One region of the Pseudomonas sp. DC1.2 genome, then DNA from elsewhere that is predicted to be linked to it. Evidence: riboswitches for the same ligand, from Rfam matches in the RefSeq annotation. Region 1 holds a riboswitch; the other holds the start of a gene.
The links. Region 1 has a riboswitch for cobalamin ahead of RHM68_RS13630 (CbtB domain-containing protein). Riboswitches for the same ligand answer to the same signal wherever they lie in the genome.
Positions count from the first base shown of each region.

Region 2: another riboswitch for cobalamin. It lies ahead of cobO (cob(I)yrinic acid a,c-diamide adenosyltransferase); the one in region 1 lies ahead of RHM68_RS13630 (CbtB domain-containing protein).

Region 1 is NZ_CP133782.1:3,019,621-3,026,794, reverse strand. It holds gene RHM68_RS13655 (fatty acid cis/trans isomerase) at 1-2,017, shown strand, start outside; gene nfuA (Fe-S biogenesis protein NfuA) at 2,205-2,789, shown strand; gene cobM (precorrin-4 C(11)-methyltransferase) at 2,929-3,675, opposite strand; gene RHM68_RS13640 (cobalamin biosynthesis protein) at 3,747-4,172, opposite strand; gene RHM68_RS13635 (CbtA family protein) at 4,169-4,870, opposite strand; gene RHM68_RS13630 (CbtB domain-containing protein) at 4,882-5,073, opposite strand; cobalamin riboswitch at 5,174-5,404, opposite strand; cobalamin riboswitch at 5,537-5,750, shown strand; gene cobW (cobalamin biosynthesis protein CobW) at 5,850-6,911, shown strand; gene cobN (cobaltochelatase subunit CobN) at 6,915-7,174, shown strand, end outside.
Region 2 is NZ_CP133782.1:1,814,641-1,821,814, reverse strand. It holds gene cbiB (adenosylcobinamide-phosphate synthase CbiB) at 1-551, opposite strand, end outside; gene bluB (5,6-dimethylbenzimidazole synthase) at 548-1,198, opposite strand; gene RHM68_RS08265 (cobyrinate a,c-diamide synthase) at 1,195-2,595, opposite strand; gene cobO (cob(I)yrinic acid a,c-diamide adenosyltransferase) at 2,606-3,217, opposite strand; cobalamin riboswitch at 3,297-3,532, opposite strand; gene RHM68_RS08255 (hypothetical protein) at 3,687-4,271, shown strand; gene RHM68_RS08250 (sorbosone dehydrogenase family protein) at 4,342-5,655, shown strand; gene RHM68_RS08245 (class I SAM-dependent methyltransferase) at 5,716-6,369, opposite strand; gene RHM68_RS08240 (C40 family peptidase) at 6,382-6,918, opposite strand; gene RHM68_RS08235 (C40 family peptidase) at 7,139-7,174, opposite strand, start outside.

The sequences.
Region 1 (7,174 bases):
GCAAGCCTGGCAGCACAAGGATTTTTATTCGGTGCTCGACGCTCAAGGCAGTCAAGCCGCGTTGATGGCGCGCATGCTGGAGTTGGGCCACAACGCTGTGTTGCAGCCCAACGCCAAGTTGCCGGATGACATCGTCCTGGGCCTGAATCGCGAGAACATGTGTGCGATGCCGGCGCAGTTCCAGGGTTACGCCAGCGCTCACCCTCAAGAAGGTATGCCTCTGGCGGTGACCGGCCTGACTGATCAGCAGTATCAGACACTGCAACGCTGGCTTGCATCCGGCGCGCCCATTGATGAGCAAGGGTTGGTGCCGAGTACACAGGAAGCGTTGCAAGTGCTGCAATGGGAAAACCTGCTCAATGCGCCGGGTGCCCGCGAGAGCCTGGTCGGGCGATGGTTGTTCGAGCATTTATTCCTGGCGCACCTCTACTTCAACGACGGTGAGCCGGGACATTTCTTCCAGTGGGTGCGTTCACGCACGCCGACCGGCCAACCTATAGACCTGATCAACACCCGGCGTCCGAACGACGATCCGGGTACTCAGATTTACTACCGTTTGTGGCCGGTGCAGGGTGTGATCGTCCACAAGACCCACATCACCTACCCATTGAGCCCGGCGAAAATGGCACGGGTCAAAAGCCTCTTCTATAGCGGTAACTGGCAGGTGACGGCGTTGCCAGGTTATGGCCCGGAACGTCGGGCCAATCCGTTCCAGACCTTCGAGGCCATTCCCGCTCAGGCCCGCTACCAGTTCATGCTCGATAACGCCGAATACTTTGTGCGCACGTTTATTCGCGGTCCGGTGTGCCGCGGCCAAATTGCGACCGACGTCATTCGTGACAACTTCTGGGCGCTGTTTCAGGCGCCGGACCATGACCTGTACATCACTGATCCTAACTATCGAGGGCAGGCCACGCCGTTGCTGGCGATGCCGGGGCAAAACGACGATGTCGGCAGCGTATTGAGTCTTTGGCGAGACTACCGCAACAAGCGTAATGAATATGAAGCGTTACGCCGCGACAGCTACGCTGATGCGCCGGCGCCGAGCTGGTCTACGTTGTGGGCAGGTAACGACAATGCCTTGTTAAGCATCTTTCGGCATTTCGACAGTGCCTCGGTGACCAAGGGCTTGATCGGTGAAGTACCGCAGACGATATGGCTGTTTGACTATCCGTTGCTGGAACGCACCTATTACCAGTTGGCGGTGAACTTCGATGTGTTCGGCAACGTGTCACATCAGGCGCAGACTCGCTTGTACTTTGACTTGATCCGCAACGGAGCCGAGCAGAATTTCCTGCGCCTGATGCCGGCCAATTCCAGGGGCGACTACCTCGACGATTGGTATCAGAGTAGTGGCAAATTCAAAATGTGGTTGGACTACGAGTCCATCGATAACGACAAGCCGACAGCACTGAAACTGGACGAAAAAGACCCTAAACGCGACTTTGCAAAGCAGTTGCTGGCTCGATACGGCGACCTCAATGCAACCCCGGACCCGATCAATCGATGCGAGGGCGCCTATTGTTCACGGCCCAATATCGACCCTGAATTGCAGAATGCCGAGCAGGCGTTGAGTCGCCTCACATCCCGTCCGGCTGCCGGGCTCAAAATCATTGATCAACTGCCAGAAGCCAGCATGCTGCGCATCGAGACCCGCAGCGGCAAGCGCGAGTTCTATAGCCTGTTGCGCAACCGTGCCCACAGTAACGTCGCGTTTTTGAGCGGCGAATCGCTGCGCTATCAGCCGGGGCTGGACACCCTGACCATTTTCCCCGGCGTGCTTAGTAGCTACCCCAACTTCATCTTCAACATTCCCGCCGAGCAAGTGCCAGCGTTCGTGGACGCGATGGAGCACGCCAATGACGGCAGCGGTTTCGAGAAAATCGTCGAGCGTTGGGGTATTCGTCGCAGTCATCCGCATTTTTGGGAGTATTTCCATGACCTGAGCCGCTACCTTCATGAAACCGATCCGGTGGAAGAGGGCGTGCTGGACATGAACCGCTACGAGAATCTTTGATCGATTTTTGATCGAAACGTGGGCGGAGTGTTGGTCGGGGTGAAACCCCGCTATTTCAGGCTTTAAAGCCTTGCCTGATGAGGTTTTGAACAGGCCGCCAGCGTTCGCGCTTTCCCGACAAAAATACTGGGACTTTGTGCGGCGCGACGATTGGCGTAAACTGCGCCGACGCCTGCGAGGAGTTTCCATGACCGCTATTACCATTACCGACGCCGCCCACGATTACCTGGCTGATCTGCTCTCCAAGCAGAACACCCCAGGTATCGGCATCCGCGTCTTTATCACCCAGCCTGGCACTCAGTACGCCGAAACCTGCATTGCCTATTGCAAGCCGGGCGAAGAGAAATCTGAAGACACTGCGCTGGGGCTCAAAAGCTTCACTGCCTACATCGACTCATTCAGCGAAGCCTTCCTGGATGATGCGGTGGTCGACTATGCCACCGACCGTATGGGCGGCCAACTGACCATTAAGGCGCCAAACGCCAAAGTACCGATGGTCAACGCTGACAGCCCGGTTAACGAGCGCATCAACTATTACTTGCAGACCGAGATCAACCCGGGGCTGGCCAGCCACGGCGGTCAGGTCAGCCTGATTGATGTGGTTGAAGACGGCATCGCCGTTCTCAAGTTCGGCGGCGGTTGCCAGGGCTGTGGCCAGGCAGACGTCACGTTGCGTGAAGGCATCGAGCGCACCCTGCTCGAGCGTATTCCGGAGCTCAAGGGCGTTCGCGACGTAACCGACCACACGCAGAAAGAAAACGCCTACTACTAAGGTGTTCGCTGCGACATAAAAAACGGCGCCCCGTGAGCGCCGTTTTTTTATGGGTGATGTTCAAGGATGCCTTCTCGAGCAGGCTCGCCCTGGATTGACGAGCGCCCAATTGCGAACGAGCGTGCTCGCGAAGAGGCTGCTAAGGGCGGTACAAATGCGCATGCCCCGCGCGGTACAGCGAGGACTCACTGAAATGATCGCTGCCAAGCACCCGGCCCACCAGGATCAGCGCCGTGCGTCGGAACCCTTTCGCTTCAACTTTCTCGGCGATATCGGCCAATGTCCCTACCACCCAGTCCTGATCCGGCCACGTCGCCCGGTGAATCACGGCGATCGGGCAGTCTGCGCCGTAATGCGGTAGCAACTCGGCAAGGATCTTGTGCAGATGATTGACCCCAAGATGAATCGCCATGGTCGCGCCGTGTTGCGCCAGGCTGCCCAGCTCTTCGCCCGCCGGCATCGCCGTCTTGTCGGCGTAACGCGTCAAAATTACGCTCTGCGAAACGTCTGGCAGCGTCAGTTCTGCCCCCAGCAGCGCGGCGCAGGCTGCTGTGGCGGTGACGCCAGGGATGATTTGAAAGGGAATATCGAGCTCGCGCAGGTAGCGAATCTGTTCGCCAATTGCACCGTACAAACTGGGATCGCCGGAATGCACGCGGGCGATGTCCTGGCCGTTGGCGTGGGCGTTTTTGATCAGTTCGATGATCTGTTTCAGGTGCAGCTCGGCGCTGTTGACTACGTGTTCGGCCCGGTGGCCTTCAAGCACCGCAGCCGGCACCAGCGAGCCGGCGTAGATGATCACCGGGCAACTGCGAATCAGCCTCTGGCCTTTGACGGTGATCAGTTCCGGGTCGCCGGGACCCGCGCCAATAAAATAGACGGTCATCGTCGGTTCCTGTAAGAAAAAGGGCGTGGAGAACGCTTCAGATGAAGATTGCTCATGATCGAGAGGGCGGATTAGCGCTGGGGTTGTGCCGCACTGGCTACCGCGAGGGTCGCCTGGGCATATTTCTGTCGCGATACCAGCAGTTTTGCCGGGGCCTCGACCAGTTGCTCCGCCAACGCCAAGGCTGCACTTTCCGCCACGCCGTAACAACCGGTGCGCTCGAAGGCGATCTGTGATTGATGGCTCAACTGTGATTGATAGCGAGCCAGCTGTTCGCTGCTGAAATACATCAATGGCAGGGACAACTGCGCGGCCAACTCTATCAGCCCCGGTTCATCGCGTTTCAGGTCGATGCTGGCCAGGGCCTTGATCATCCGCAATTCGATTTGATGAGCCTGTAACGCCTGATCAAGCAGTGCGCGTAGCGTGCTGACCGGGCAGCCGCGCTGGCAGCCCAGGCCGACCACCAGGGTCGGCGCTGCGCGGTTACTCGTCATGCGTGGTATTGACCGTCGGTTTTGCGGCGGAAAAGCCAGGCGCTTATAAGGCCCAAGGCCAGCCAGAACGCTACGTTGGTCAGCTGCGAAGCGATTTTGAACTGCGCGTCCAACGCTTCCGGAGCCAGCATCGAATGGACTTCCGGTTGTGGCGCACCGATCACGTGCGGAACCGCCAGAATAGCCACTCCGAGGATTTTCATCAGCCAGTGACGGCTGAACACGATCAGGGCGATACCGGCAGCGGTAGACGCTGCAGTACCGATCCACCAGGTCTGTCGTTGCGCCAGATCGGCGGCGACAGTGCCCGGCAACTCAGGTGGCAGGCCCAACGTTGGCGCCAGCACGAAGGTCGCATAACCCGCCAGGCCCCAGAGCAGGCCCTGAGCGGTGCGGGTGGGGGCGCGCAAAGTGTAGAGGCCCGCCAGCATCAGCGCGAAGCCCACCGCAACGACCAGGTTACCGCCGGTGGTGGACAGCACGCGCTGCCAACCGTTTTCCGGTTCCCAGGCCTCGGCGTCGTGAGTGTGGCCCACCATCGCGCCTTCGGCATGTTGATGGGTTTCAGTCGCTGGGGACTTTTCGTAGGTCTCTGCCTGCAGAATCAGCGGGGCCACCCAGAAGCTTTGCAGCAGAGTCAGCAGCAGGGCGGCCAGCAACCCGGTGAAACCTGCGGTTTGCGCTATACGCTTGATCATTTGGGCAGGTCTCAATGGCACGGAAACGCGGAGCTGTGACGGGTATCGTGTGCGGCATTGTGTACCGCATCAATGTGCGAGAAACCGGCGAAGTACACCAGGCAGGCACCGAGAATCGATGCGCCGATAGCGGCGGTCAGGCGTTGGCTCAGCGTTGTAGTGTTGCTAGTGGTGCGGCTGGTTGTACTGCTGATGATCGACATGGCGCTTCCCTCTGGTCTGTCAGCGGGTGAATAGAGCGCATGAAGACCCCCTGCGCGACAGGCATGCAGAAGTTCAAACAGCGCCCGCCCACCGCGGGTTTGTTATCGATGTGTTGCGGGCCGGTCTCCGGGCTCACGAGGGGCCAAGGCTTGCGCCTGAACCTGCAAGAATCGCCTTCCCATGCGACGTTGTCGGCACAGTGGATCTGATTCTTCGCTCGCTTACCGTTGCGGGGGCAGCATCGGACTGACATGGCTTTAAGAGTAAAGCACATGATTCACCGATTTCCCGTTTCACCCTATGAAGGGCACCCGTAACAAGGCGCACAGCAGACCACGGGTGGGGGCGGGGAGTCAATTGGCAAGGGTTCTCAACGCCGAACTGGAGGAACGTTGTCGCGAGCAGCCTCGCAACGGTAGCGGCGCGGACGCGACAAGACATTGACCCGCCCCCAGACGATGCGTAGCCTTGCGCTTTCGAGGTTCTTCGGCGTTTGTCGAAGCTAAGAAGGGAACGCGGTCGATGCCGCGGCTGCCCCCGCAACTGTGAACGGTGATGTTCGCTGCCACGCCACTGCAAGCCCACTTCATTGGGCGAACGGGAAGGCGCAGCAAATGCCAGTCAACCGACTGGCACACCGTCAGCCAGGAGACCTGCCTCGTCACAGATTCTCACTACAACCGGGCGGGGTGATCCGGTGGCGAACTCTTCCGCGCGCGCATCGTTGGCCGCGATTGTCGTCCCGTATGCCCGCCACCTTGCCAAAGGGCATCCGATGAAAACACTGGCCAAACTCCCTGTCACCATCGTCACCGGTTTCCTCGGCTCGGGCAAAACCACCTTGCTGCGGCACATGCTCGACAACGCTCAGGGCCGCCGCATTGCGGTGATCGTCAACGAGTTCGGCGAGTTGGGCATCGACGGCGAAATCCTCAAACAGTGCTCCATCGGTTGCACTGAAGAAGAGGCCAACGGGCGTGTTTATGAACTCGCCAATGGCTGCCTCTGCTGCACTGTTCAGGAAGAGTTCTTCCCGGTGATGCGCGAACTGGTGGCCCGTCGCGGCGACCTCGACCATATTCTCATCGAAACGTCTGGCCTGGCCTTGCCGAAGCCATTGGTTCAAGCCTTCCAGTGGCCGGAAATTCGCAGCGCCTGTACCGTTGATGCGGTGATTACCGTGGTCGACAGCCCTGCCGTGGCCGCTGGCACCTTCGCCGCGTTCCCCGACCAGGTCGACGCTCAGCGCAAACTCGATCCGAACCTGGATCACGAGTCGCCGCTGCACGAATTGTTTGCCGACCAACTGGCCAGCGCCGACCTGGTGATCCTCAACAAGGCCGACTTGATCAGCCCTGAAGACCTGGCCCGCGTGCGCCTGGAAGTCGCCGAAGAGCTGCCGGCTGCGGTGAAAGTTATCCAAGCCAGCAGCGGACGCGTGCCGTTGGACGTGCTGATCGGCCTCGGCGCGGGTTCCGAAGAACACATCGACAGCCGTCACAGCCATCATGACCATCACCACGACGGTGAGGACGATCACGACCACGACGCGTTCGACTCCATCTCAATCGAATTGCCGCAAGCCGACGAAAGCCTGCTGATGGATGCGTTGACCCAGTTGGTGGTCAAGCACGGCATCCTGCGGGTCAAAGGCTTCGCCGCGATCCCGAACAAGCCGATGCGTTTGCTGATCCAAGGCGTGGGCACGCGCTTCGACAAGCACTTCGACCGTCAGTGGGGCGCCGATGAAGCGCGCACCACGCGCCTGGTGTTGATCGGCCAGGAACTGGACGCCGCTCTGCTCGAAGCGCAACTGCGCGCTGCGCTCAGCGTTTAAGCCATGCACCTGCTCAGGACTCAGCCCGGCGGTTTCGTGTCGGATGACAACATCGCCGACCTTGGACAAACGCCCGCCGAGCTGGTGATCCTGTGCAGCGGCGACTCCAGCCTGGCGCTGCTCGCCGAGGCGGCGCAACAGTTGCCCGACGATTACCCGAGTGTGCGTCTGGCCAACCCGATGCAGGTTCAGAACCATGCGTCGGTCGATTTGTACGTCGATGAAGTGTTGCGCCACGCCAAAGTCATTTTGATCTCGCTGCA
Region 2 (7,174 bases), 1.2 Mb from region 1:
TCGAAACGTTCGTTGCGATAACCCCACATCGCATCCAGAGTGTTGCTCAGTCGATAGAGCACCACGCCTGGCGCGCCCGCCACGGCGAACCAGAACAACGCGGCGAATACTGCGTCGCTGCCGTTTTCCAGCACCGACTCGGTGGCGGCGCGGGCGACTTCGGTTTTATCCAGTTCACTGGTCTGACGGCTGACCAGGTAGCCGACACGCTTGCGCGCCTCGTCCAGATCATCTTCGCGCAAGGCCTTGGCCACTGGCTCAACGTGCTCGCCCAGGCTGCGCATGCCCAGCGCGCAATACAGCGCCAGAATCTCTACCATCCAGCCAACATAAGGCGCCCAAGAAAGCGCAGTCACCAGCAAGGTCAGCGGCAGGACGGCGATCACCCAACCCGTGACGCCATGACTGCGCCAGCCGCGACCGCCAGAGTTGAAACGTTGCTCGATGCGATCCGCAAAACCGCCGAACGCCACCAGCGGATGCCAGCGTTTGGGTTCACCCAGCAGCGCGTCCAGCGCCACTGCGGCGACACTCAACAACGCCACACTCATTGACTCACTCCCCAATAATTTTCATACAGCAACTCACTGAGTGGACGTGCCTGCGCCCACCCTTCAAGCACCAGCATCGGCGCCGGATAGAAGGCTTCGACCGGCCCCAGGCAAAGCACCGCCAACGGCTTGGCACCGGGCGGCAACCCTAGCAAGTCCGCCAAGGCTTGCGGCTCAAACAGTGACACCCAGCCCATGCCCAGGCCTTCGGCACGAGACGCCAGCCAGAGGTTCTGAATCGCGCAGGACAGCGAAGCCATGTCCATTTCCGGCAGCGTGCGGCGACCAAAGATGTGGCGCTCGCGGTCGTCCATCAACGCGGCTACCAGCACCTCAGCGCAGTCGTTGATGCCTTCGACCTTGAGCTTCATGAACTCGTCGGTACGCTCGCCAAGGGCTTCGGCGGTGCGGATACGTTCTTCCTCGACCAGTTGCTGGATCTTGCCGCGCAAGGCCCGGTCGCTGATACGAATGAAGCGCCACGGCTGCATCAGGCCGACACTCGGCGCCTGATGTGCGGCTTCAAGCAAGCGCCGCAGTAACGCGGGCTCAACCACTCCGCCGCTGAAGTGGCGCATGTCACGGCGCTCGGCAATGGCTCGGTAGACGGCCGCGCGTTCGGCTTCACCGAATGCGTTATCGGTCACGGCCTCTTAGCGGGCAAGCCCGCTCCCCCCTGTGAAGCGGTGCTGACGCAAAGAACCTGCTCACCGGTGGGAGCGAGTCTGCTTGCGAAAACGACCTCAGGGTCAGGCGCAAACAGCGCAGCAATCGCCGCCGGATTGGACGGGAAATAAAAGTGTACATACGAAGCGGTCATCCGCCCCTGCCGGAAAACCGCCTCCGCGCCGCGCCCACCGTTAGGGCTAAGGCCCCGGGCAATCGGCTCAAGCGTCGTGCTGGTCAACGAGTGGTGATAGGTGTGCCCGCGCAACAATCCTTCTGGTAACTCGACCGCTTGCAGGGCCAACGCCGCCAGACGCTTTTGCATCACGGCGTCCCCCGCCAGCAGGCCGACCATTTCTGCACGCGCGCCGTCAACATCGGTCAACGAATCGAGCAGGTACAGCATGCCGCCGCATTCAGCCAGCAGCGGCTTACCGGCAGCATGGTGCTCACGGATCGCGTTCAGCATCGAGGTGTTCTGTGACAACGTCACATGGTGCAACTCGGGGTAGCCGCCTGGCAGATACAGGCTGTCGGCGGGCGGCAACTGGGTGTCGCGGATCGGCGAGAAAAACGATAACTCGGCGCCCATCGCTCGCAATAGATCCAGACTCGCGCCGTAGATGAAGGCAAATGCTTCGTCACGGGCCACGGCAATGCGCACACCCGCGAGCAACGGCTCGACAGCGATCACATCCGGGACCGCGAACTCGACGGCCGGCGGCAGCGCCACTTCGCAACTGGAGGCCAGCGCATTGGCCGCTGCATCAAGGCGCAGATCGAGGTCATTCAACTCACTGGCCTGAACCAGGCCTAAATGGCGACTCGGCAATTCGATGCCGGTTTCCCTCGACAACGCGCCGTACCAGCGCAAGCCCTCCGTCAGGCTGCCTTCAAGCAGTTGCGCATGACGCAACGTACCCACGCGGTTGGCCAACACCCCCGCGAAGGGCAAGTCCGGCTGATAACGCGCCAGTCCAAGGGCCAAAGCGCCAAAGGTTTGGGCCATTGCGGTGCCATCGATCACGCCAAGCACCGGCACGCCGAAGTGTCGCGCCAGGTCGGCGCTGGATGGCGTACCGTCGAACAAGCCCATGACGCCTTCGATCAGAATCAGGTCCGCATCAGCCGCCGCTTCCCACAACAGCCTACGACTTTCCTGCTCGCCGACCATCCACATGTCCAGCTGATAGACCGGCGCGCCACTGGCGCGCTCAAGAATCATCGGGTCAAGAAAGTCCGGGCCGCATTTGAACACGCGAACCTTGCGCCCCTGATTCCGATGCAAACGGGCCAGTGCGGCGGTGACGGTGGTCTTGCCCTGACCGGAAGCCGGCGCGGCAATCAATACCGCCGGGCAGTGACGACTGTTTTTCATAAAGTAGTATTCACAGCTCGACGCCTTTTTGCGCTTTGATCCCGGCCTGGAACGCGTGCTTGACCACGCCCATGTCGGTGACGGTGTCAGCCAGTTCAATCAGTTCCGGCTTGGCGCCGCGACCGGTGACGACCACGTGCTGCATTGGTGGACGGGCCTGCAAGTCGCTGAGCACTTGATCGAGGTCGAGGTAACCGTGCTTGAGGGCGATGTTTAACTCATCGAGCACCACCAGACCAATCGACGGATCGCTCAGCAGTTCGCGAGAGACGGCCCACGCCGCTTCGGCGGCAGCAATATCACGTTGGCGGTCCTGGGTTTCCCAGGTGAAGCCCTCGCCCATCACGTGAAAACGCACCTGCTGCGGGAAACGACGGAAAAACAGCTCTTCGCCCGTGCTGTGGCGCCCTTTGATGAACTGCACCACGCCGCACTGCATGCCGTGCCCCATGGATCGGGCGAGCATGCCGAAAGCCGAACTGCTTTTGCCTTTGCCGTTACCGGTCAACACCAGCAGCAGGCCGCACTCATTCGGCGAATTAGCGATGCGTTCATCGATCACGGCTTTTTTGCGCAACATGCGCGCCAAATGGCGTTCGTCACGGTCGGGGGTATCGGTCATGGGAAGCTCTCCGTTGAGGCTGGATAACGGCGGGCAGGCACAAGAATAGACGGCAAAAAGCCTGGCATCGCCCACCGTGATGCCGCTGGATGGATCAGGCCGGTCTCCGGGCTCATGAGCGGCATCACGCCTGACTGCGCGCCTTCCCATGCCGACAAACGGCACAGTGGCTCAAGGCACAGCCTTCACTCATTTACCGTTGCGGGGGCAGCGCCGGGATCGTGGTTTTTCATAGACAGACATAACTCACTCACCGGCTTCCCTGTTTCACCCTGTCGACCGCAGCCACAGAGCACCTGAAACAAGCCGCGAAGGTTAGAGGGTTGGGGGTGGAGCGTCAATTGAAGACGGGACGCCGCTGGGCGAATAACTGCTGTCGATCAATTTACTGGCGCCAATCTTGTGCCACACTGAGCGCAGTGATATCAAAGAGCCACACATCGACACCACAATAACAAGGACGAGTCCCATGCAAGGCATGATCATCAGCAATCCAAAGCTGGAATTCTTGCGTCCACTGCTGGAACGCTGGATTGACTGTATCGACCGCTACAACGCCATACGCGGCGATGCAGACACACCGTATTGGCACGACGAAAAAGCCAATCTCGGCTTGCTATCGGCGGCGGCCTGGATGGCCGAAATGGTCACACTGCAACAGGCCCCGACCCGTAAACAGACCGAAGACGGCGAACGCAACGCGCGCACCGACCTGTTGATCGCTACCCATGAAGAACGTGCCTGGCTCCAGACCACCCAGCGCTGGCCCCGAGTCAACAACCTGAACCTCAAGCAAGCCCTTCAGGACATTGCCAGTGACGCCAAGCGTATCAGCCACGCCAGCGACCTGAAGCTCGGCTGCCTGTTCGTTGCACCCCACAAGAGCCAGCACAGTGCCACTCCGGAAGAACTCCAGGACATGGTCGACGACCTGCAAAAAGAACATACCTGCGCCGTGGCCTGGTATTTCCCCTACGCCTACCGCAAATTGCGCAACGAAGCAGGTCACTATCACCCCGGCATCGCCGTACTGTTCAAGGAAGCGCGTGGCTAATGGGTTGAACCATCGAACGTCTACGCTTCTCTATGAATAGGACACTGCATTCATAGGGAAGAAGATCAGCATGCTCAAGCCTCAGTTCGTTTTCGTCATCGCCCTCGCCGGAGGGCTCGCCGCCTGCGGTGAGTCCTCCCGCCTGCAAGTCTCGGACGGCACCGGACCGTCGCCCACGCTGCCGGAACCGAACAAGACCCTGATTCCGACGGTGAACATCGCCCCGGCGGTCGGCTGGGCGAATGGTGTGACTCCCAAAGCTGCCCAGGGCATGAAGGTCGCTGCCTTTGCCGAAAACCTGGATCACCCGCGCTGGCTATACGTATTGCCCAATGGCGACGTACTGGTGGCTGAAACCAACGCCCCGCCCAAACCTGATGACGCCACTGGCATCCGCGGCTGGGTCATGAAGAAAGTCATGGGCCGCGCCGGTGCCGGCGTCCCAAGCGCGAATCGTATTACGCTGTTGCGCGACAAAGACCACGACGGCGTCGCCGAAACGCGCACCGTATTCCTGGAAAATCTCAACTCGCCATTCGGCATGGCATTGGTCGGCAACGATCTTTACGTCGCCGACTCCGACAAGTTGCTCCGCTTTCCTTACAAGGACGGCGAAACATCCATCACTGCGCAGCCGACCAAAGTCGTCGATTTGCCGGGCGGCACGATAAACCATCACTGGACTAAAAACGTCATCGCCAGCAAGGACGGCAGCAAGCTGTACGTCACCGTCGGCTCCAACAGCAATGTTGGCGAAAACGGTCTGGCCGCCGAAGAAGGTCGCGCTGCCATTTGGGAGGTGGACCGCGCCACCGGCAAGCACCGGATTTTTGCCTCCGGCCTTCGCAACCCCAACGGCATGAGCTGGGAACCGACCAGCGGTGCGCTCTGGACCGCCGTCAACGAGCGCGACGAAATCGGCAGTGACCTGGTGCCGGACTACATCACCTCAGTCAAGGACGGCGCGTTCTATGGCTGGCCGTTCAGCTACTACGGCCAACATGTCGACGTGCGCGTCACGCCACAGAACCTGGACCTGGTTGCAAAAGCCATTGCGCCGGATTACGCGGTTGGCCCTCACACGGCCTCGCTGGGTTTGACCTTCGCCCAAGGCAGCAAACTGCCAGCGCCGTTTACCAACGGCGCTTTCATCGGTCAGCACGGCTCCTGGAACCGCAAACCACACAGTGGCTACAAGGTGATTTTCGTACCGTTCGCGGCCGGCAAACCCAACGGGCAGCCGATGGATGTACTGACCGGCTTCCTCGACAAAGACGAAAATGCCATGGGCCGGCCGGTGGGCGTGGTGATCGATCAGCAGGGGGACTTACTGGTGGCGGACGACGTGGGGAATAAGGTGTGGCGGGTTTCGGCCGCTAAATAACACGCTGACTGCCAATACGTGGCAAATGTGGGGGCGGGCTCGCTCCCACATTAATTGGCGTCAGCGCTTGCGACACAGGGTCAACCCATCCCCCAACGGTAATAACGACAGATCGACTCGTGCGTCATCCTTCAAGGCGAGGTTGAGCGCCTGGATGGCTCGGGTGTCTGCGCTGTCCGGATGAGTCTCAAGCACTCTCCCGCTCCACAGCGTGTTATCGAACACCGCGAGGCCGCCGACACGTAGCAAACGCAACGCATGCTCCAAGTAGCACGGGTAGTTAGCCTTGTCAGCGTCAATGAAAATCAGGTCGAACGAACCGAGCGTCTCAAGCGTGGCCAAGGTGTCCAGAGCAGGCGCCAGGCGCAGCTCAATTCGCCCGTCAAGCCCGGCCTCCTGCCAGTAACGAAGCGCGATGGCGTTGTAGTCACCCGCAATATCGCAACAGATCAGCGAGCCGTCATCGGGCAACGCTGCCGCCATGCACAGGGCGCTGTAACCGGTGAAGGTACCGACTTCCAGCAAACGCCTGGCGCCCGTGAGTTTGACCAACAGCGCAAGAAACTGCCCCTGCTCCGGTGCCACCTGCCAGCGCGCCATGGGCAACGCCTGAGTTTCATCGCGCAAACGCTTGAGCAACGGCGTTTCCCTGAGGGAGACGTCGAGTACGTAGCGATACAGGGCATCATCGAGGTTGAGCGTGCGAGCGGTCATGGCAACTCTCGACTAGGGGTTACGTGCCAGATGCTCAGGCTGCAAAACGCGTTTGGCACTCAGATATGCCTTCTGCCAGTAGGCTTTGGACAGGCTATCGAGCTTCACCGTGCCACCGGTGGCAGGCGCATGGACGAAGCGCCCTTCGCCGACGTAGATGCCCGCGTGACTGACCTGAGAACCACCATTGGTGGCGAAGAAGATCAGATCACCGGTTTGCAGGCCTTCTTTGCCCACATTCGGCGCCTGCATGACGATCATCTCGCGGGTGGAGCGCGGCAGGGAAATGCCTGCGACGTCGCGGTACACATAGCCGATCAGCCCACTGCAATCAAAACCGGAGTCTGGCGTGTTGCCGCCCCAGCGATAAGGCGTACCCACGAGACCCAAGGCGCGAAACAACACGTCTTCTGCCTCAGGCGAGAATGCTTGCGAGGAGCCGAAAACAAGCGGGGCACGAACCACTGGCGCAGGAGGAGGCGTTCGGCTGGCACAGCCGCTGAGCAGCGCTGCCAAGAGCATAAGTGTGAGGCGGGCCGACATCGTCATAAGCAGAACACCCTGATCTGGCTGCGGCTTTTTCTGCCGGGAAGGCAGAAAACAAAACCGCCGGCGCAGAGCGCAGGCGGTTTGCCATCAATAATAGATCAGGATTCTAGCGCCTATGAGCCAAACTTCAAGTAAGACTTTAAGTTCACCTTACAAACTATCCGCCTACTCGCTTGCCAAGAGGGCTTTTGTCGTCAATATCTGACGACAATTCGGCCGATTACTTGCGAGCAGTGACGACGGTGGGCGCCATCGC